One region of the Bacillus sp. LLTC93 genome, then DNA from elsewhere that is predicted to be linked to it. Evidence: riboswitches for the same ligand, from Rfam matches in the RefSeq annotation. Region 1 holds a riboswitch; the other holds the start of a gene.

What was found. A riboswitch is a leader RNA that binds a small molecule or an ion and turns the genes downstream of it on or off. The one in region 1 is predicted to bind S-adenosylmethionine.
Region 2: linked by a shared signal. The riboswitch ahead of C6W18_RS12215 (methionine biosynthesis PLP-dependent protein) and the one ahead of C6W18_RS06570 (methionine ABC transporter ATP-binding protein) in region 1 are both predicted to bind S-adenosylmethionine.

What each region holds. Positions count from the first base shown of each region.
Region 1 covers NZ_PVME01000002.1:253,527-264,825, forward strand. The annotation lists gene sufC (Fe-S cluster assembly ATPase SufC) at 1-355, opposite strand, end outside; gene C6W18_RS20015 (YuzK family famiily protein) at 566-703, opposite strand; gene C6W18_RS06555 (carboxymuconolactone decarboxylase family protein) at 919-1,287, opposite strand; gene metQ (methionine ABC transporter substrate-binding lipoprotein MetQ) at 1,392-2,213, opposite strand; gene C6W18_RS06565 (methionine ABC transporter permease) at 2,228-2,896, opposite strand; gene C6W18_RS06570 (methionine ABC transporter ATP-binding protein) at 2,889-3,914, opposite strand; SAM riboswitch class I at 4,070-4,178, opposite strand; gene C6W18_RS06575 (SCP2 sterol-binding domain-containing protein) at 4,281-4,622, opposite strand; gene C6W18_RS06580 (thioredoxin family protein) at 4,743-5,045, opposite strand; gene C6W18_RS06585 (ribonuclease M5) at 5,058-5,402, opposite strand; gene C6W18_RS06590 (YusG family protein) at 5,534-5,770, opposite strand; gene gcvH (glycine cleavage system protein GcvH) at 5,815-6,198, opposite strand; gene C6W18_RS06600 (arsenate reductase family protein) at 6,265-6,621, opposite strand; gene C6W18_RS06605 (acyl-CoA dehydrogenase family protein) at 6,733-8,514, opposite strand; gene C6W18_RS06610 (acetyl-CoA C-acetyltransferase) at 8,529-9,704, opposite strand; gene C6W18_RS06615 (3-hydroxyacyl-CoA dehydrogenase/enoyl-CoA hydratase family protein) at 9,717-11,299, opposite strand, start outside.
Region 2 covers NZ_PVME01000003.1:521,932-533,230, reverse strand. The annotation lists gene C6W18_RS12285 (CotY/CotZ family spore coat protein) at 1-428, opposite strand, end outside; gene C6W18_RS12280 (CotY/CotZ family spore coat protein) at 639-1,130, opposite strand; gene C6W18_RS12275 (spore coat protein) at 1,278-1,757, opposite strand; gene C6W18_RS12270 (spore coat protein) at 1,846-2,181, opposite strand; gene C6W18_RS12265 (spore coat protein) at 2,226-2,621, opposite strand; gene C6W18_RS12260 (DUF1360 domain-containing protein) at 2,782-3,132, shown strand; gene C6W18_RS20480 (hypothetical protein) at 3,204-3,332, shown strand; gene C6W18_RS12255 (hypothetical protein) at 3,418-3,639, shown strand; gene C6W18_RS12250 (YjcZ family sporulation protein) at 3,724-3,861, shown strand; gene spoVIF (sporulation-specific transcription regulator SpoVIF) at 4,000-4,257, shown strand; gene C6W18_RS12240 (UvrD-helicase domain-containing protein) at 4,304-6,586, opposite strand; gene C6W18_RS12235 (hypothetical protein) at 6,713-6,970, shown strand; gene C6W18_RS12230 (GNAT family N-acetyltransferase) at 7,055-7,489, opposite strand; gene C6W18_RS12225 (YjcG family protein) at 7,496-8,008, opposite strand; gene C6W18_RS12220 (alpha/beta hydrolase) at 8,061-8,801, opposite strand; SAM riboswitch class I at 9,022-9,143, shown strand; gene C6W18_RS12215 (methionine biosynthesis PLP-dependent protein) at 9,222-10,340, shown strand; gene metC (cystathionine beta-lyase) at 10,337-11,299, shown strand, end outside.

The DNA.
Region 1 (11,299 bases):
GAGAGATTTCATCGCCTTCTTCTCTGCGTGCGTTAATAGCAGAACGAAGGAAGTCAGCATTTGTCACACCGCTGATTTCAGATGGGTATTGCATCGCAAGGAAAAGACCTGCTTGAGCGCGCTCATCTACTTCCATTTCAAGTACATCTTCGCCATCAAGCAAGATGCTACCTTTTGTGACTTCATATTTCGGGTGACCCATAATGGCAGCAGATAAAGTAGATTTACCTGTACCGTTTGGTCCCATTACTGCGTGGAATTCTCCACCTTTTATCTCGAGGTTTACACCCTTTAAGATTTCTTTCCCTTCAATCTCAACGTGCAAGTCCTTAATTGTTAATGTCGAAGCAGTCATATATCGATACCTCCAAAATAATCATTATTCTCAATTTATTCTCATTCTAATTTTATAACAAATTAAAACTGAATACAACACATTCACGATATGCGTGAGAGGATGCTCTCAAAATTCTAACAAAAAATGCAGGTAGATAAAAGGATTTATGTCGAAAAGACTGTTTCCATAAAGAAAGGACGGGAAACTGTTCTCCCCGCCCCTTAGCTATCAATAGCCTCGTATATTCATTTTTGCGAGCTGCCTTTTCTCATCTCGATAGGACTGCTCTCGTTTATATTCCACTTTCATCCGTAAGTCATGGTCTCTTTCGTACTCTGCATAGCTCATGCCATGAGATTTATGCATGGCCTTTTCCATCTCGGCGGTATAATCCAATCCCAGTGTACTCTGGTCCGAACAAATAATAAACCATTCCCTTCTTTTAGTGTAGCTTTATTATATCAAAGGAATGCTGCTTCACTCAAAAGGGATATAACGCGTTATGCTGGCATATTTTCTCACACACTCGGATGAGAAGCACTCAACTCTCCGAGATGGAAAGATACCATGTTTTCCTTCTATTAATGCGTCTGTCCTCCAAATTCATCAATACATTGCTGAACGACAGTGATTCCTTGGCTAAGGGCTGCCCCGCCTCCGAACGCTGCCGCCACACTAACGACCTCTAGTAAATTCTCTTCTGTCGCCCCTTGATCGAGCGCTCCCTTTGTATGATAAATCATGCAGTATTCATCCTGTGCATGAATGCTAATGCCAAGGGCAATCATTTGTTTTTCTTTTTGCGTTAATGAATCGCTTTGGAAGCACTGCTCCGTAAATTCATTAAATTTCTTCCCAAACACCGGCATTTTCTTCTGAAATTCACCCATTGCCGTTTTATAATCAGTCAGTGATTGCTGCATGGATCCGCTCATATGCTGTTCGTTCATCTTGATTCCATCCCTTCAGGTCATTTGTACGTTTTTATTATGAGCGAGATTTGAAAAAATACACAAAAAAACCTCGCTTTGATGAAAGCGAGGTTAACACATTGTTATTCAGATACCGGTAGTACAGCACCGTCATATTTTTTGTCGATGAATTCTTTGATTTTATCAGAGTGAAGAACTTCCATTAATGTCTTGATCTTATCTGATTTTTCTTCACCTTTGCGAACCGCCACGATGTTTGCATATGGGTTGTTCTTTGTTTGCTCAAGTTCAATTGAATCTTTTTTCGGATTCAATTTATTTTGAATCGCATAGTTGACGTTAATAAACACGGCATCGCCTTCACTGTTTTCATAAGCTTTCGCTGTTAGTTCAGGAGCGATTTTTTTGAACTTTAGGTTCTTCGGGTTTTCTTTAATGTTCTTTACTGTTGCGTTGATTGTATCAACTTTAGGATCAATCTTAATGACACCAGCATTTTGCAATAGTGCAAGCATACGGCCTTGTTCAGCTACGTTGTTTGTCATGATGATCGTTCCGCCGTTTGGAATCTCTTTGACTGATTTGTATTTCTTAGAGTAGATACCAAAAGGCTCAAGGTGAACAGCACCAGCACTTACTAGGTTATAATCTTTGTTTGATTTATTTTCTTCGTTTAAGTAAGGGATATGTTGGAAAAAGTTTGCATCCACTTCTTTTTCAGCTAACGCTTTGTTGTACATTTTATAATCACTAAGTACTTTCACTTTTAGATCGTAGCCTTTTTCTTTTAGAAGTGGTTTTGCTTCTTCAAGAATCTCGGCATGGGGTGTTTTTGAAGCGGCAACCGTAATGGTTTTGCTATCACTTGCGTTATTAGATGAACCGCATGCAGCTAAGATGCCTGCAAATGCTAGAAATAGTGCACTTAAAATCAATTTCTTCATGAATAAATCCTCCCTTAACGTTTATCAATTTTATTTGTAATCAAATCACCGATTATTTGAATAATAAAGACGATGATGAGAATAAACACAGTAGCTACAAGTGTGACATCTGTATTACCAGATTGGTATCCTTCCACATAAGCAAGGTCACCAAGTCCGCCTGCTCCAATTGCACCTGCGATCGCAGTAGAGCCAATTAGAGCAATAGCTGTTACGGTAATACCTGAAATGAGGGCTGGCAATGATTCTGGCAGCAATACTTTGAAAATAATCGTAGACGTTTTAGCTCCCATTGATCGTGCTGCTTCAATGACTCCTTTGTCTACTTCACGCAGTGCAATTTCGACAAGACGTGCATAGAATGGAGCTGACCCAATGACAAGGGCAGGGAGTGCTGCATTTGGACCTAGAATTGTATGCATTAAGAATTTCGTGAACCCTAATAAAAGAATAATTAAAATGATAAAAGGAATCGATCTGAAAATGTTGACGACTGCACCGATGACAGCATTGATCGGTTTATTTTCCCAAAGACCGCCTTTTCCTGTAAGGAAGAGCAGGAGTCCTAGGATAATCCCGATTGCAAAAGCAAATGCCAATGAAATGAGTGTCATATACACTGTTTCACCTGTTGCACTCCAGATGACGTCTAGATCAACGTTCGGAAACCATTTCTCAAACATGTGTCATCACCTCAATTTCAACCTGTTTGCTTTGGATATAGGCGATGGCTTTTTCTACCTCGGTCTCTTCTCCATTTATATGGATAAAGAGTGTTCCAAACGCGCCTTCCTGCGTTTGAGAAATCTTTCCTTGAAGGATGTTTACATCGACATTGAAGGATCGAATGATTTCAGTGATCAGCGGTTGCTCGGCAGAATCGCCAATAAAGGACAACCGTACGACCTGACCTTCTTTTACACGCTCTAAGACGTGCTCGATTGTTTCTTTCGCTTCCTCTGGTTCAGCAAGCTGCTGTACAAATCGCTTCGTCATCTCTTCCTTCGGCTGTCTGAAGACGCGTAATACTTCGCCTTCTTCGACAATGCGTCCATTTTCCATGACCGCGACGCGATGACAAATTTTGCGAATGACGTGCATTTCGTGTGTGATGAGCACAATTGTCAGCCCTAAACGTTTATTGATATCCGCTAAAAGATCAAGGATAGAATCCGTTGTTTGCGGATCAAGCGCTGATGTTGCTTCGTCACAAAGAAGAACCTTTGGATCATTTGCTAATGCTCTCGCAATCCCCACACGCTGCTTTTGTCCGCCGCTAAGCTGAGACGGATACGCATTTTCTTTTCCTTCTAAACCGACTAATTTAATCAGTTCATTCGCACGCTCTCTCCGTTTCGATGTAGGTACACCTGCGATCTCAAGCGGGAACATAATATTTTGTCTCACTGTTCTTGACCAAAGTAGGTTAAAGTGCTGGAAAATCATGCTGATTTCTTGTCTTGCTTTCCGAAGTTTCGCATTCGATACTTCATTGATCCGGTTGCCTGCCACTTCAACAATTCCTTCTGTTGGCAGCTCCAGACCGTTTAATAGGCGAATAAGCGAGCTTTTTCCGGCACCGCTATACCCGATAATTCCGAATATTTCACCTTTACCAATATCCAAGTTGACGTCTTTCACGGCATCAACATTTCCGCTTTTTGAGTGGTACGTTTTTGATACATTCTGTAAATGGATCACAGTCTGCTCACCTGCTTTCTTGCTGAATCTATAGGTTGCCATCACATACGTTCATTTATTCTTCGTGCTGTCATGACTCTAGCCTGTTGCCAGGTCAGTAAAAAAGACCTAACTGCAACGCAAGCAGAAAGGCCTTTTATTTCAAATACGCCTTTCTCTCATCTTTCAAAGCGTTGCGGCTTTGAGTGAATTGGCACCAATTTCAGCTATGCTGACGGTTGCCGGGTTTCATAGGGCACGTCCCTCCACCTCTCTTAATAAGAGAAAATATGTTGTTTTATGTGATGTTCATGTTTTTACTAACGTAGAATATCATGCTACCCGAGATATGTCAACGCTGTAAATCGCTAATTTCCAAGTAAACGACTACGTTATCATTTTTCGAAAAAAACCGTTCGTCAGCCAAAGCACAGCCTCTAGTCTAAGAAGTGCACGGAATGAGCCTTTGACCTTGACTTGTCCCCTGCCAATGAGCTGCTGCAAGGACATGTCTCCATCTAATAATTGAAGAATTTCTTTCCTCTCACCATAAAAAATGAGATCCGATAACTCAATTGCAGGTAGTTTCTTCACTTCACCACGTTCATCCACAATCAATGTACAAGAGTCTGTTTCCGCCTCAAATGTAATCTTCAAGGATGAGGAGGAGAGTAGCGGCTTTAGCAATAATCGCTGCCCTGCGTTTCCATGGGCTTTCACTTTTTCCACATGTATAACCTCCCTGTCATTTGGTTATACATAACATTTCTCTACAAACATCGGCTTGTCCTTTATAAATAGCTCGACAAATTTTCAAATGAATTGCTTGAAATATGACAAAAAACCGCTTTATTTAGCGGTTTCAATCATTTCATGAAGATATGGAACTGAGTGAAAGGCATAGCCTTTTTGTATAATTTCACCTTTTTTAAACAGTAGAAAGCAAGGTACACTTTCGATTTCAAATGCTTTCGCAAATTCTGGTGAATAGTTTAAATTGTTCTCATAAAATGGAACATCCGGCTGCATGGCATCTACCACTGTGAGCATTTTCTTTGCCAGTTGGCATGTTCCGCAAAACGGTGTATATAAGTACAAAAGAAATAAATCGTCCTCTATCTCTTTGAATTCATGTTCTTCAATCTCTTTCATATACGTCCACCCTCATAAATATTTCGAATGAACATCAATGTTTGCAGCTAATATGATAGATGCAATGTGGGCTGACGGTGAAGCGGCCACTTCACGGTACGTTCTGTCGACAAACAGATGAAGTGCTTCAGGGAATTCTTTTCGAAATTGCTTCCTCAGTTTGTCGCCAGCATCGTCACTGTCTGCTAATATGTAAACGTCTTTTCCCAATAAATCGTCCACGAGCTGATCCAGCTTCGATGTACTGATCGTGCCATTGGTGCAAATGATGGTAACAGGTTCACTAATGACTTCTTTTAGCTTTTGTTTGTCTGATTTACCTTCTACAATGATGACCTTCTCTATCTCGACGTTCATCACGATCACCCGGCCCTTTTGACGTTGATTCACTTCTTCCTTAGATTACAATCTTTCATTCAGCTTGTAAAGATCGGGCACTTGGTCGACAAAAAGACTGCAGCACTCACTCACTGCAGCCTTAACTGTGATTAGCACCAGCCATTTTCATCGTCACAGTCTACATATTGTTCTGTCCCGTGGGTCAATGTATCTGACAGACGATAAAAACGATTTTGATCATAGGAATAACCCGATTTCAACTCATATTGATTTTCACTAATCATCGTGCCAATCTCTTCATTTTGATGGTAAAGCACCATGCCGCTTTCTTTGAATCGCCCAGTGACATGTTCTGTTATATCCACCTGTTCTTTTTGAAAAGACAAATTGGACACCCCCCATAAAGGTAGAGTGTCCAATTTCACATAAATTAGTCTTCTTTTGTCATTTCTTCGTATTGTTCAGCTGTCATTAAGTTCTCGATTTCAGATGCATCAGCTGGTTCTACAACAATCATCCATGCTTTTTCGTATGGAGAGTCATTCACGAATTCCGGGCTGTCATCCAACTCATCGTTCACTTCAACGATTGTGCCGTTGATCGGTGCATAAAGTTCAGAAACAGTTTTGACTGATTCTACACTTCCGAAAGGCTCGTCCGCTGTGATTTTGTCTCCTACTTCAGGAAGCTCAACGAACACGATATCGCCTAACTCAGATTGAGCAAAATGCGTAATACCGATACGCACCTTATCTCCTTCTACTTTGACCCATTCATGTTCTTCTGAATAACGTAAATCTTTTGGTGTGCTCATTCAATACCCCTCCAGTCTTTTCTTTCCGTCTATATTGAAGATACCACAATCTGAATGAAAGTTACATCATTTCCAGACGCTTTTAAATGTATCTTCATTAAATCCAACCGTGACTCTTTTACCGTCTGTTGTAATCGGACGCTTGATTAGCATTCCGTTAGACGCGAGTAATTCTAGCTGCTCGTCCTCTGACATTGCAGGAAGTTGATCTTTCAGTTGTAGCTCCCGGTATTTCTGTCCGCTTGTATTAAAGAATTTCTTCAGCTCTAAACCACTTTTTTCGTAAAGGGCTTTTAGGGTTTCTTTATCAGGCGTCTCTTCGACGATATGTATGCTGTTGATGTCTTTATTGTGTTCTTGAAGCCACTTTTTTGCTTTTCGGCATGTACCGCAAGATGGGTATTCGTAAAAATCTAAAGCCACCATTTTCACCTCCTGCAAATTGTGACAACATTTTATCACAAAATATTTTAAAAACCTAAATGTATGCTTACAAAAAGGTGCGGAGTGATATCCGCACCTTTCGAATCGTTCTTATACAATATATTTCTCTGCTTCGAAGATCCGTTTAGCCACCTCACGCTTTTTGGCGATGACATTGATCGGCGTGAATCTTGTCAGTTTGCGGAGAGCTGATAGGCTCATGCGCAGTGAATCCCCTTCTTCCATCGCGATCAAGGATTCTTTTGCATGGGCTTCAATCTTGAAAAAGGCTTCCTGCGTGAAAATTTGTGTGTAGGCGAGCTTTTGAGCGTTCTTTTCTGCGCCTGATAGAGCGAGTGCTTTTTCTGTACGCAGGATCGCTGATTCAGCAGCGAAAATCTCATTGACGATATCCGCTATATTCACAAGAATTTCTTGCTCTTTGTCTAATGCTTTCCCGTATTTCATCGCTGCCATACCTGCCACCATCAAGGCGATCTTTTTCGCATGGACGAGCAAATATTTTTCTTGATCGAGCGGCTGATCACCTGGTTCTTCCGGCATCATCATCATCAGCTCTTCCTGCAAGGTTTGCGCTTTTTGAAGAAGCGGAAGCTCCCCTTTCATCGCTTTCTTCAAGAATGTGCCTGGTACAAGCAAACGGTTGATTTCATTTGTACCTTCAAAAATACGGTTAATTCTTGAATCACGATAGGCTCTTTCCACCTCGTATTCTTGCATGAATCCGTAACCGCCGTGAATTTGCACACCTTCATCCACGATATAATCTAATGTTTCAGAGCCAAGCACTTTACAGAGAGAACATTCAATTGCATATTCAGCAATGGATTGAGCAATTTGTTTCCCGTCCTTTTGCTCTTCTTCACTTAATAGACCCATCCGCTGTTCAAATAGCCCGACTGTGCGGTAAACAGCACTTTCCATCGCATAAAGCTTTGCTGACATATTGGCTGCTTTTTCTCCAATTAAGCTAAATTGAGAAATTGGTGTTTTGAACTGCTTACGCTGGTTCGCATACTCCGCCGATAATTGAATGACCCGTTTTGATGCACCGATTGTGCCGACAGCCAGCTTGTAGCGTCCGATATTCAAAATGTTGAAGGCTATCACATGTCCTCTGCCTGCTTCACCAAGCAAATTCTCCTTCGGCACTTGGGCATCTTCCAAAATTAACGTTCTCGTCGATGATCCCTTAATGCCCATCTTTTTCTCCTCAGGTCCAGTTTTGACACCTGGAAAATCCTTTTCTACGATAAAAGCAGAGAAGTGTTCACCGTCAATCTTCGCATACACAACAAAGACATCTGCAAATGCGGAGTTCGTGATCCACTGCTTTTCTCCATTGAGGACATAATGGGTTCCAGCATCATTCAGGACCGCGGTTGTTTTTGCCCCAAGAGCGTCAGAGCCGGATCCTGGCTCTGTTAGTGCGTACGCTGCAATGGTCTCGCCAGAGGCGAGTCCAGGTAGGTACGTTTCCTTTTGCGCTTGATTTCCGAACAGCACGATTGGCAGAGAACCAATGCCAACATGAGCGCCATAGGAAAGTGAGAAGCTACCTGCTCTGGCGAATTTTTCAGTAATGATGGCTGAACTGATTTTATCTAACCCAAGTCCGCCGAATTCCTCAGGCACGTCAGCTCCAAGCAGTCCAAGCTCCCCAGCCTTTTTTAGAAGGCGGACAGAATGCTCGAATTCATGATTTTCAATTTGATCTATATACGGAACAACATCTTGTAAAATATAATCCTCTGTTGTCTTTCCAATCATTTGATGCTCATCAGAGAAATCCTCTGGTGTAAAGATATGCTCATAATTCGTCTCATCAATTAAAAAGCTTCCACCCTTTTTTACATCTTCCATTGCTTTCATCCTGATTTCCCCCTTTAGATCAATTCAAAAATGCCTGCTGCTCCCATGCCCCCGCCGATACACATTGTCACAATGCCAAATTGCTCGTTTCTCCGTTTCATTTCATGAATCAGTGACAGCGTTAGTTTCGTTCCTGTACAGCCGAGCGGATGCCCTAACGCAATCGCCCCTCCATTGACATTCACCTTCTCTTCATCGATCCCTAAATGACGAATGACTTGAATCGCCTGAGAAGCAAAGGCTTCGTTTAATTCAAATAGCCCAATATCCTTCAGCTCAAGCCCAGCGATTTTCAGCGCACGCGGAATGGCTTCAACTGGACCTATTCCCATCACCTCAGGCGGTACACCGCCAACTGCAAACGCTCTAAACTTGGCAAGTGGCTGAAGTGAAAGAGAAGATGCTTTCGCGCGATCCATCATCATCACACATGCCGCGCCATCACTTGTTTGTGAAGAGTTTCCTGCGGTCACTGTGCCTTTTGTTGAGAAAGCAGGTCGTAAGGTTGAGAGAATTTCCTCTGTTGTGCCAGCTCTCACGCCTTCATCCTGTGAGAACGTAAATGGATGTTCTTCTAATTGATATTGCTCTCCTACCCGTCTTTCCGTTACATCAACGGGCACAATTTCATCTGAAAATTTTCCTTCCTGCAATGCCTTTGCTGCCTTTTGATGACTTCTCACCGCAAAGGCGTCTTGATCTTGACGTGTGACCTGATACTTTTGCGCCACTTGCTCCGCCGTGTGACCCATGCTCATGTAGTATTCAGGCGCTTGCTCTGCCAACAGAGCATTCGGACGAATGGAATGACCCATCATAGGGACTTGCGACATCGATTCGACTCCTCCGGCTAAAATCGTTTCTGCCTGACCAAGCATGATTCGTTCACCCGCATAAGCGATAGACTGAAGACCAGACGAACAGTAGCGGTTAATGGTGATGGCAGGTACCGTATAAGGCAGCCCAGCTAATGCCCCAATATTCCGGGCCACATTTAACCCTTGCTCTGCTTCTGGCGTCGCACATCCGATAATCAAATCATCGATCTGCCCGTCGTAATCACCCGCGCGCTTTAGCGTTTCTTTGACACACAATGCGCCCATATCATCAGGCCTGACATGTTTTAACGATCCTTTTTTGGCCTTCCCTACTGGTGTTCTTGCGCCAGCCACAATGACTGCTTCTCTCATTTTGACTCCCCCCTAGTTACGTAAAGGTTTTCCTTTGACGAGCATGTGCTGCATGCGTGCCTGTGATTTCACTTCTCCTACAAGACTTAAAAAGGCTTCTCTTTCAAGCTCTAATAAGTATTGTTCATCCACCTCTGTACCAAATGGCAACTTACCGCCAGAAATGACATGAGCTAACTTTTTCGCAATGGTCATGTCGTGCTCTGAAATGTATCCAGACAATCTCATATTTTCAGCAGCCAATATCATCGCTGCATAGCCTGTTTCTCCCATGACGGGTACCTTTTGCTTGAGCGGCGCACGGTAGCCTGCTTCATCAAGAGAAAGAACCAGTTGTTTCGCATTATAGATTAAATGATCACCGTTCATGCTAATCCGATCATTCACGCGCAGCATCTTCATATCACGCGCTTCCTCAGCTGAAGTCGAAACTTTTGCCATCGCAATCGTTTCAAAAGTTTGCAGCGTTGCATCTTGTATAGCGGTCTGCGACGGTTTAGATGCTCCTTGCAGATGGCGAAGATATAACTCTTTGTTTCCTCCGCCGCCCGGAATCAGTCCGACCCCTGCTTCCACAAGTCCCATATACGTTTCACTGGACGCTTGTATAGCCGCTGCCGGGAGACAAAGCTCCGTCCCTCCTCCTAACGTCATGCCAAACGGTGCAGTAACGACTGGACGCTCGCTATATTTCACCTTCATCATCGCCTGCTGGAACCTGCGAATGACAAAGTCAATTTCAAAGAAATTATCGTCCTGCGCTTCCATTAAAATCAGGGCAAGATTTGCGCCAACACAGAAGTTCTTCCCTTGGTTTCCGATGACAAGCCCTTTATAATTCTTTTCCGTTTCATCTACAGCGCGATTGATCATATCAATGACATCAAGCCCAATGGCATTGCTTTTAGAGTGGAATTCAAGCAAGGCGACATCATCACCGATATCCATTAAGCTTGCACCTGTATTTTTGAAAATGACACCTTGTTTCTTTTTCAATCTAGCTAGAGAAATATTCTTTTCGTTTCCTTTCTCCTGTTCATAAGCCCCATTTTGATAAAAAGCACGCTCTCCTTCGGCATTCTCTTGATAGAATGTTTCATGTCCTTCTGACAGCATATCTTGCACCCATGCTGGGATGCTGTGACCTTCTGCTTCCATTCGACTGGCAGCTTTTTTGACACCAATCGCATCCCATAGCTCGAATGGGCCATGCTGCCAGCCAAATCCCCATTTCATGGCGTTATCGATGGACTGGATATCATCCGCAATCTCGCCTTTGAGTTGGGCTGAATAAAGAAGTACTGGTGCCGTCATGTTCCAGAGCAATTGCCCTGCACGCCCATCTTGATAAATAAGCGCTTTCAATTTTGCTTTTGTTCCCTTTTGCTGCTTCGCCATCTCAATGCCTGGGTCCTTCAGCTTCGTCCGTTCTCCATATGTGAGTGTCACAGGATCAAGCTCTAAAATGGTCTTCCCATTTTTTTGATAAAATCCTTGCCCTGCCTTGCTGCCAATCCACCCTTTTTCAAGCATTCTTTCAATGAACTCAGGCAGCTGGAAAATATCCTTCTCCTTTCCTTCTACCTGTTCATATA
Region 2 (11,299 bases), on a different contig from region 1:
ATGAGTCGTGGATTTAAGCACTCGATTGCGCAGAAGCAGTCAAGATCCACTTCGATGCAATACTTCGATTTTTCTAATCGGAACACATCACATACGGAATCTTTATCTGTAAAATCTAAAATATGACGGTCTTTGTCAAATGCAATAAGCAAGCTGAGTGTTGCGCAGTGATCAGAGATGTGTTCGACTCTGAAAAATGCAGTGCTGAAGCAAGGTCCTGCATCTACTTCTCCGACGTTTCCGAATGCGACAAATGGTTTTGATTTGGATGTAAATAGAACAAACGGGACAGTGTCACCTAATGAATGTGATGGAGAAAGAAGATTGCTGTAACAGCTAGTCGGGCATTCTTCTTCGACGGCATTTTGTAAGTCGTTAATGTTTTCAACAGCCTCTGCTACACAGTTCCATGAATGTTTGCGGCTCATATTCAACCCTCCTATACAAGGAATTTTGTTTGAGTATTTGAGCACTGTCATCATCTACAAGCGATATGTTGTGTTGCGCCTGTTGAAGCCTTTTGGTTCAATCAATGCGGAAGCGGCAGCTCTTTTGCTGACTCCTCCGCATGATTGGTTGTCATTCGTAAGGAAGGGGATGCTTTGACTCATGACAAGTTAGGTCAACGGACGATTTGTTTAGCCGTGGTGATGATGTTTTTTATCTTTCGTTGGCATGACTCTGTCTACAAGTTCTGGGTTTAAACATTGGATCGCGCAGAAGCAGTTCAAATCAACCTCAATACAAAAGTCCGTTTTTTCTAGACCAAAGAAGTCAGGGTCACAAGGGTGACACACGCTCAGCGTATGTCCGTGTACATCAACAGGTCTTAATACTGATAACGTAGCACAGCAGTCGTGTAATTTTTCAACCCGGAAGAAGATGGATTCGAAGCATTGGCAATCGTCAACAAATCCTCCAATGTTTCCGAAAGTAGAAAACAATCCGCCCTTTTTATCAAAAAGTAAAAACGGAATTGTATCTTTTCCAGAAACTGTCGGGCTTAATAAATTACTGTAGCAGCTCGTAGGACATTTATCTTCTACAGCTTCCTGCTCTGCTAAAATCTTATCAACCGCATCGCATACACAGTTTTCATCATGTCGGCCATGGTGTTTTCCGCAGCTCATGGATTTCAGCTCCTTTAACAAGGTATTTGACTTTAGTCCTTAACAACATATGTATGCGCCCTCTAGTTGGTGTGGGTAAATGACTATTTATATTTGTTGTATTTTTGATAAAAAGAAAAGCAGAGCTGTTCGCTCTGCTTTTGTACATTAGAGGATACCAATTGCAACGATTGTCGCAACAAGTGTTTGTGTAAGTGTTTGGATTGCGATTGAGATGTCCGCATCGATTGTAGATACTGTAACGTTTCTTGAATTTTCGATGACGAGTTTTTGACGGTTTGTTTGTTTGTGAGTAGCGGCTTGTAAGAGATCTTGAGTAACGCGGTCAGCCAAATCACCATCAGCGATTGAGATGTTTGTAATTGTGATAATTGCTGTTTGAACAGCTACTTGGATAGATGCTGCGACTTGTGCGTCAACAGAAGATACGTTAATGTCACAGGAGTCTCTGACGATAATGACTTCCTCAGATGTCTGCTTTGTTACACTCACTTGATCAAAGTCTTGTAAGACATCTTCATCATCATAATAGTGACCGTCACAAACAGCTTTTCTTTCGTAGTTGTAATCGCCGTGGTGTGTACAGTTACGATCTAGAGCGACCCAAGAGTATGGTTTAGAATCCATTTCTATTCCTCCTTCCGTTTACTTTATTAAATGCTGGAATGAATGGTTTTGTCTCGGGCATTTACCCTAGCAGGCAACCCATTTTTATTTAATCGTTATTTTGCTGCGCTTGACGGCGCTGTTGAATACGATCTCGAAGCGAATTTCGTTTTGGGCGAACTTGTGGATCAGGTTCGACGTCTTCAACATGTTTTACTGCTTCAGCCTGCCTTTTTTTCTCCTGCTGCTGTTCTACGAAATCATTCGCCTTCTTTTGTAGGTCCTCAACTAATTTCAGAATCATTCTTCTCTGATCATCTGAGATATTTGCTTTCTGATCATCGGTGATATTGTTTTTGTTTAAAATATCACTCACAAGAAGACTTGTTAATGGGTCAACATCTGTATTGATTTGAAATTCCTTTTTTTCGTTCTCTTCAGCCACGATTATTTCACCTCTTTCATACGTAATGTTAGAAAAAGAAAGGGTCAAAGAATGCCGGCTTCAACTAAGAGTACATTCAGTGTTTGAGTGAGAATTTGTACAGAGTTTAGAATGGATGCATCAGATAATGTAATCGTGACGTTATAACAATTGATGATTTGAATCACAGTTTTCTTTTGGACTGTCACTTGTTGTGTGGATAAAAGCTGCTCTGTGATGTCTTTAGCCAATTCATCGTCTGGTACAAGAATTTGAATTAAAAGAGTAATGATTGTCGTTACGGTCGCTTGAAGGGAGAGTGCAGCTGTTACATCTGTTTTATGAATCGTGACATTTTCGGAATCCTTGATTTCGATGAAATCATCATAATTGCTGATTAATTCGTTTAACAGTTGTGTGTATAATAAATCAGCACTTTCTTCAATAGACAATACTTTCACTCCTTTCTTATCTATACATTATTTAATGCAGCAGGGCCTCGAGGTGGAATCAGAAAGCATGAAAAAGTACAACCCAATTTTATTTCCACTCGATTCATCATGGTGGTCTTTCTTTTTGCATATATAAAGAAAGGACGGAAAAAGAAGGAGGTGGAGGTTCCTGAGCGGTACTTTGTCATTTGCTATATTTGCCCTCGCATCCTTTAGATTGACGAGGTTAATTGTGTTTGATACCATTACGGCCCCTTTCCGCCGTCTATTTCATGAAGAACAGGAAGAGGTCAACGAACAAGGTGAAGTCGAGACATATATCATCATTAAAGGAAAAGGGCTGCGGTCTTGGGTAGGTGAGCTGTTAAGCTGTTATTGGTGTACTGGCATATGGTGCACTGCTGCTTTACTTGTGATTTACATACTTTTTCCTGTCATCAGCATGTGGCTAAATTTACTATTAGCGATTGCCGCAGCAGCAGGCATGATTGAAGCAGTCGTGTCGAGGCTTGTGAAATAAACAGGCATTCTGATCAGACACGCTTTAAAAAAATGCATATACTAACATGGAATAGGAAAGGAAGGGTTGCGATGAAACCAACTGAAACGCCGTCACATATGCTTCAAGGTTATCCAGCGCAGTCAAATCAACAATCTGTTTATACGAAGAAAATCAAGAAGACTGGCTGCGGCTGTGGAAAGAAAAAGAAGCATCAATAAAGGAAAAACAAAAGCCGGAATTATCCGGTTTTTTTGTTGCCCTTTTTTTGAGTGATGCATATGTAAGAGAGAAGGGGTGACCAGAATGGATGCATTCGAACAATTAATCGGCTCTTTGTTCACTAAACCCCATGATGGGAAAGAACAAGCGCACGAAAAGGCTGAAATGGATCTAGCGGATAAAGCGAATGATCTTGAGGAGCACTTAAAAGCTTTTGGCGTGAAGATGGATGCTTTTGCGAAAGAAACAGAAGCATTCATGATACGTCATGGAGAGGCAGATTACGTCTTTAAACAGCAGAAATAAAATTTCCGCACTTTTTTATGTGATCGTCCAAACCATTTCTTTCATTTTTCATACTTTGTAAGGGAGAAGAGGAGGTGCTTAAATATGAGTTGTTACGGTTACGGTGGCGGTTCTTGCGGAGGTTATGGCGGCGGCTACGGCGGCGGTTATGGTTCAACATTCGTTCTTGTTGTCGTGTTGTTCATCCTTCTAATCATCGTTGGTGCTTCTTTCTTTAACTAAACAGTAAGAAGGTGAGGGAAGCAATGGGGGAGCCTTTTGCTTTCCTTTCTCTTTGGTCTAACAAGGTAGTAGGATAGGCACATATCTCGCCTATTTTCATATAGTAAGGTGATTACTCCACAAAGAGGAGGCAAATGAATGGATAATAAATTCTTTAAAAGCGTCGAAAATAAAACGGGTGTGAATATGAATGATGTCTTTAAGCTTGCAGGTTCTTTGCAAAATGCCAATTTTAAAGATGAGAATACCGTTCGAGGTGTCATTAAAAAAGTAGCGCAGCTTGCAAACAAACGTGTACCTAAAGAAATGGAAGACAAAATCGTTCAATCGATTACAAGTGGGAAAGAAAAGCTTGATTTCAATACAATCGCTAAAATGATGAACAACAAAAAATAAACAACAGGCTCTCCGCTCAAAGGGGGGCCTGTTGTTTTTGTTTGAATCATTCACGATTTTTCTTTAGAAGAGGGTACAAAAAGCGAGAACGATGAGCGGTTTTCCCTCTTCTACATGATGGAACAGATAAATAGAGAGATTGTTCAGCTCTTGTCATAGCAACATATAATAAGCGCCGCTCTTCTTCAAGGGTTTCTTCATCACCGTTTCTCAATTCATCAAGTGAGAAATCATGAGGCAGTGCCCCGTCAACCACACAAGTGATGTACACCGTTTGGAATTCAAGTCCTTTTGCTCGGTGAATCGTCATGAGCTGAACGCCTGGCTCATCTGTTTTTTCCTTTTCAGCAGATTTCATGTGTTCGGCATGTGCGAGAAAGGCTTCAATTGTTTCAAAGCGTTTTGCAGCTGTTTTCACATCACGTACATCATCTGACCCTTTTTCAAGCACATTCGTATCGTTCACACGTTTTTTTAAGTAATCACCAAGTCCCATCTTTTGTTCAATAAACACCACAGCGTCAGACGGCTTTAACGTTCGTAAGGTTCGGAACAGGGGAACGATCGATTGCAGCTTTTTACGCTGAAACGGCTGAATGTCTGTTAGTTTTCCAAGGGCGTCTACCATTGAACAATCCTCCGTGATGGTCAGCGCCTTCAGTGTGTTCAGTGTTTGCTGCTTTAAAAAGAAGACCGGCAGCAGCTGTTTCATTGCAGTCACATCATCGGCATCCTGACTTAAAGAAAGAAAGGCAAGCAGCACTCGAACAATTCGTCTGCTATAGAAGGCTTTCACGCCAGCATCTGTCTCATACGGAATCGCCGATTGATGCAGCCGTTCATAAATGGCTCGTCCTCCCGTATTGGTTCTAAACAGCACACAGACATCATTCGGCTTTGCTCCATTTTTAATTTTCTCCTGAATATCTGCCACAATCATGGTCGCTTCCTCTTCCTCGTCATACGGATAAAAGAGAGTGGGAGGGATTTTCTCCGCACGAACCGCTTTTAACGACTTCGCATAGCGATGCTGGTTCTTTTTAATAATGGCATCTGCACTTGCGACAATCGTATGGTGAGAACGGTAATTCGCATGTAAATGGACGACCTGAGCGGAAGGGTAGTCCTGTTTGAATTCAAGAATGAAAGCAGGGTTGCTGCCCCTAAAGGCATAAATGGCTTGATCATCATCACCTACACAAAATAGCTGCTCTGATTCCCCGGCTAAAAGTTGAATCAATTCGTATTGAACCGGATTAATATCCTGAAATTCATCAACTAAAATATACTTGAATCGTTCTTGATATCGTTTGAGCAGTTCAGGCTGTTCCGTCAGCATGTGTAAACAGGCAATGGCCATGTCATCAAAGTCAAATTGCTGATGGTCTCGTTTCTGCTGTTCATACGATTGGTAGATCGTCCAGATTTTTTTGTCTTTTTCATCTTTCAGCTCAGGAAGTTCGCCGGGTAAAAAGGCATTTTTCCAATAGCCGATCGATTGTAACACTTGATCAGTAGGATAGTCTTTCTCATCAAGTCCTTCATTCATGATTGCTTTCCGAAGGTACTGTTCCTTTTGCCAGTCGAACTTGATCAGGTGCTGGCCGTTCCATTTGTTCGGATCATCGTGAAGCAGCATTTTATAAAAAAGACTGTGGAAGGTGCCCGTTACGACTTGGTTCGCCTGTGATGGCTGAAGCTGGTATTGCTTGCGCAGTCGTTCTTTCATTTCACTGCTGGCTTTTGTAGTGAAGGTCACGAGTAATATGTGATGAGCAGGAATTTGATGGTGTGAGATCAGATAGGCCGCTCTAGCCGTCAGCACCCTTGTTTTCCCGCTTCCGGCACCAGCCAGAACAAGCATTGGCCCATCTTTATGTGTGACAGCTTGAAGCTGCGGCGCGCTAAAGGTGATTTGAGGAAAAAGGTCGATGGTATGTACTTGTTCATTCTCTTCTAAATGTAAGACTTCGCTGAATTGAATCGACCTTGGTTCCTGCCAATCATACGATTCCTTTGTTTGCGAGATGACCTGTTTGCCAGTTGGAAAACGGAAGCCGCCAAGTTCTTTGTAGGAAGCACTTTCCTCTGGTTCTTTCTTTTTTTTCATGTCTTCTTGTTCTTCTGCTTTTTCGCATATCTCTTGCTGAGATGTTTGCTTATGAATAAAGGCAGGCTCTTCATGTATATTTAATCTGAAAAAGACTGGTTGTCCGCAATATGGGCAAGATAAGTGCCCTTTTTTTCCCTCATCATGGAGGAATTGATAATGTTCTCTCGAATATGTATGTAATGAGATCGTTCGATCATGTCGTCGTGCGCATTTCAAAGCTAGTCCTCCAATAGTCAATCAATCTTAAAAAGAAACAAATCTAATCATATCAAATGAAGTGTGTTTCAAACAGTCATAATTAGGGAATAGTAGAATAGAAGAGAAGCTAAGGAGGCGTTCTTGATGGGATATATAGCCCCGATTCAGCCGGATCTGTATTTTCAATATATCAATCGTCCTGCTCCTCAGGATAAAGAAGACTATGCGAAAGTGACAAAGGTTACTCGCACCTTTCATGACAAGGTATACAGAGAGCTGGAGAAAAAAGAGGACTTAGTGACAGAAGCAGAAACGAAAGTACAGCAAAAAAAGCGGGAACGCTTTGTGCGAGATATGTTTATGGAGGAAGGCAAGGGCATTCACATCAATGCTTATATATAAATGATTGCGCTTTCTTACCTAGACGAACGATAATGAATAATGAAAAAGCCAGAGCATCCATGATGCCCTGGCTTTTCTCTTTGATCAAACAGATAGCGTTTTTGTCATTTTGACATGTGTGATACCCGCTTCTTCAAATGGTTCAGAAACGGCTTTGTAGCCTTTCTTTTCGTAGAAAGGAAGAGCTTGGACTTGTGCATGCATAACAGCTTCCTTCGCTCCCTTGGAAGTGGCTTCTGTTTCTAGCGCCTCTAATAGTTTGTGACCAAGACCAAAAGAGCGCGCCTCTTTTAACACACAAATCCGTTCAAGCTTTGCCTTGGGACCTTCAATAATACGCAGTCTAGCGGCAGCCTGTGGCTTTTTGTCATCGTTATAAATGACAAAATGGATGGCTTCGTCTTCTAGTTCATCAATTTCGATCTCAAATGGGACTTCTTGTTCTTTTACGAACACTTCTTTTCGAACGTAATATGCATCTTCTCGTTGTGTTTGTGTTTTTGCGATAACTGTTTTCAAATGTCTTTATCCCTCTCCTAAAATAAATGTTTCATAAACGGTCCAAGATCCATTCTCTAATTGATATAAAAGGTGGAAGCGGTCAACCGTTTCCTCATGATCAATCTTTCTCAGCTTTAATGTGCCAAGTACGTCTGAATGCTCATCATCTGATAATTTTTGAGCCACTGTTACATGCGGAACAAATGCATATTCAGGTGTGCCAGCAAGTGGATCAGTGTACAATTTTTCATTTAGAGTCATTAATTCCTCGTTCGGATCTACTTTCATATAAATGACGTTGTTTACAGGAGCGAATGAACTGAATTTTTTAATACGTAAGGTAATAGGAGAAGCATTCTTTGCATACTCTCGCAAGGTTGAGACGACCTCTGCTGCTTCTAGATCCGTTAATTCAAAAGGTGTTCTTAATGTTAAATGAGGCGGTATGAGTGCATAGTTCGGATCATAACGTTTCCGATAAGAGTTCGCAACATCTTGCAATTTTTTTGATGGAAATATAACAACTCCGTATTTCATCATGTTCCCTCCTGATTAAGAAAGTATTTATTATTGTTTATTATAACAAAATTCAGTTGATTAACGAATATGGGAGCATTCTTTTTAACGAAGGGGCAATGAGTGGCTGCCAAAACGTCCATTTATGATCCCCTGCGAATGTCTCAAATAAATAATCCGCACCAGACTGTTCAAGAAGGGCTTTTAAGTCTTCATTCGGTTTGATAAAATCAAGCACTTGGCCATCTGTTGTTTTCACAGCCGTTTCTTCCAATCCAATTTGATGGATAATGGCATAATGAGAAAGTGCTGTTGTCTGTTTGACGGCTTCTAAGACCGACTTATCAACATATGGAGACTGCAAAATCAGCCCACCAAATAAAGAAGGATAATCAATAGCTGTCATGAGTGAGATCGTAGCGCCTAGTGAATCCCCAATAAATGTACGTCCTGACCCAATTTGATACGTTGGATAGTGTTCATCAATATAAGGAACAAGTTCATTTGCCAAAAAGCGTTTATACGCCTCAAACTTTGTGCCATCTGGGTGATACGTATTTCGCCTTTCAGTGACATTTTCATAAGGAACACCAATGATAATCGAACGTTCCATTTCTTTGTTTTGCATCAATTCTTCCGCCTGTCTGCCTATTTTACCTAAGCGGAAATAATCATGACCATCTTGTGCAATGATGACATGATATGTATAAAGAGGGGAGTAATTAACTGGCAAATAGATTAAAACGGTCATGTCCGTTCCGAGTTCTTTTGACTGTAAGATTTCCTCTTGTATGATTCCTGTTTTCTTCACCATAATCCATTCCTCCAGCTAACCAAATTCATCACAAGTGAAACGTTTCCATTCATTGTAACATGAAAAACATCGTTGTTCCTATATGCTAACATGCAATCAAATCGACTGACATCCATTCTGTTATAAAATACAGAAAATTTTAATTAATCATGACATTTCCCCTTGAAAAATGAGTTTTAATGCGTTACAGTATTAGGAATTAGAACAGACAGACAACACATTCTTATCGTGAGAGGTGGAGGGACTGGCCCTTTGAAACCTCAGCAACCGGTATGCATCACTTCATGTGATGTACCAAGGTGCTAAATCCAGCAAGCAGCTTTTTTGCTTGGAAGATAAGAGGAAGCGATTAAACCCCTTCTTCTTATGAAGAAGGGGTTTTCTGTTTTGAAATCAGATTTTTACTTAGGATGGTGTCAAATGAAAGAACATGTGGAAACGAAATTAGCGCAAATTGGAAACCGTAGCGAAGAGGCGACTGGCACTGTCAGTCCTCCCATTTATCTTTCAACAGCATACAGACATAGAGGCATAGGTGAATCAACAGGTTTTGATTACATTCGAACGAAAAACCCAACTAGACAACTTGTAGAGGATGCGATTGCTTCGCTAGAAGAAGGGACGGCCGGTTTTGCTTTCAGTTCGGGAATGGCAGCGATCCAAACGATCATGGCTCTATTTGAGAGCGGAGATGAACTCATTGTCTCATCAGACTTATATGGCGGAACATACCGTTTGTTTGAAAACGAATGGAAAAAATACGGTTTGCGTTTTCTGTACGATGATTTTTCAGATGAAGACTGTTTACGCTCTAAAATCACGCCAAACACAAAAGCCGTCTTTATTGAAACGCCGACAAATCCACTCATGCAGGAAGCAGATATTCAAAAAATAGCGCAGATTGCAAAAGAGCATGACGCTTTGGTGATTGTCGATAACACCTTTTACACACCAGTCTTGCAAAAGCCGATTACGCTTGGAGCGGACATTGTCATTCATAGCGCAACCAAATATTTAGGCGGACATAACGACGTCCTTGCCGGGCTCGTTGTCACAAAAGGGGAGCAGCTATCTGAAGACATGTTCCAGCATCAAAATGCCATCGGAGCGGTTCTATCTCCATTTGATTCATGGCTTTTAATGAGAGGGATGAAAACATTGGCTCTTAGAATGCGCCAGCACGAGGCAAATGCGAAGGAGTTAGCAGAGTTTTTAGAGAAGCAGCCTGAGATTCAAGATGTTCTTTACCCAGGAAAGGGAGGGATGCTGTCATTCCGAGTAGCCAAAGAGGACTGGGTCAATCCATTTTTAAAGCAGCTGAAAACGATTTGTTTTGCTGAAAGTCTTGGCGGAATCGAAAGCTTCATTACGTATCCTGCCACGCAAACGCACATGGACATTCCAGAAGAAATTCGCATTGCAAACGGTGTGTGTAACAAACTGCTTCGTTTCTCTGTTGGCATTGAGCATGTGGATGACCTAAAAGCAGATTTGAAACAGGCACTATCACAAGTAAAAGAGGAGGTACACGCAAAATGACCACACACGATTGGACTCTCGAAACACAACTTGTTCATAATGCGTTTAAAACAGACCGGTCAACAGGTGCAGTCAGTGTGCCGATTCAGCATGCGTCCACATTTCATCAAAGCAGCTTTGACGAATTTGGCCAATATGACTACTCCAGATCAGGGACACCTACACGTCAAGCATTAGAGGATACCATTGCAGCGTTAGAAGGAGGAACAAGAGGGCTTGCCTTTGCATCAGGCATGGCAGCCATTTCGACCGCTTTTCTTCTTTTATCAAAAGGAGATCACGTCCTTGTCACAAGAGATGTGTATGGCGGAACATTCCGTATGATCACGCAAGTCCTTTCGAGATTTGGAATTGAGCACACCTTTGTGGATATGACAGATTTAAATGAAGTCAAACAAGGCATTCAATCGAATACGAAGGTCATTTATATGGAAACACCGTCAAACCCTACACTAGGCATTACGGATATTGAAGGCGTCGTCCAGCTTGCAAAAGAGCATGACTGTTTGACCTTCTTAGATAATACGTTTTTAACGCCTGCTCTTCAGCGGCCGCTAGACCTTGGCGTTGATATTGTGCTGCACAGCGCAACGAAATTTTTAAGCGGCCACAGTGATGTGCTGTCAGGCTTAGCAGTGGTTAAAGATGAGAAGCTGGGAGATGACCTATATTCGCTGCAAAACTCCTTCGGTGCGGTCCTTGGCGTACAGGATTGCTGGCTTGTGTTAAGAGGGCTAAAAACCCTTCAGGTCAGATTAGAAAAAGCAAGCCAAACGGCATTCGAACTGGCTTCATTTCTAAAAGAACATCCTGCGGTGAAAAAAGTATACTACCCAGGCTTAGATGACCATCCAGGTGCAGACATTCAGCGTAAGCAAGCAAGCGGAGCAGGAGCTGTTCTCTCATTTGAACTAGAAAACCAAGCGGCAGTCAAAGAATTAGTGGATGCCGTCACATTA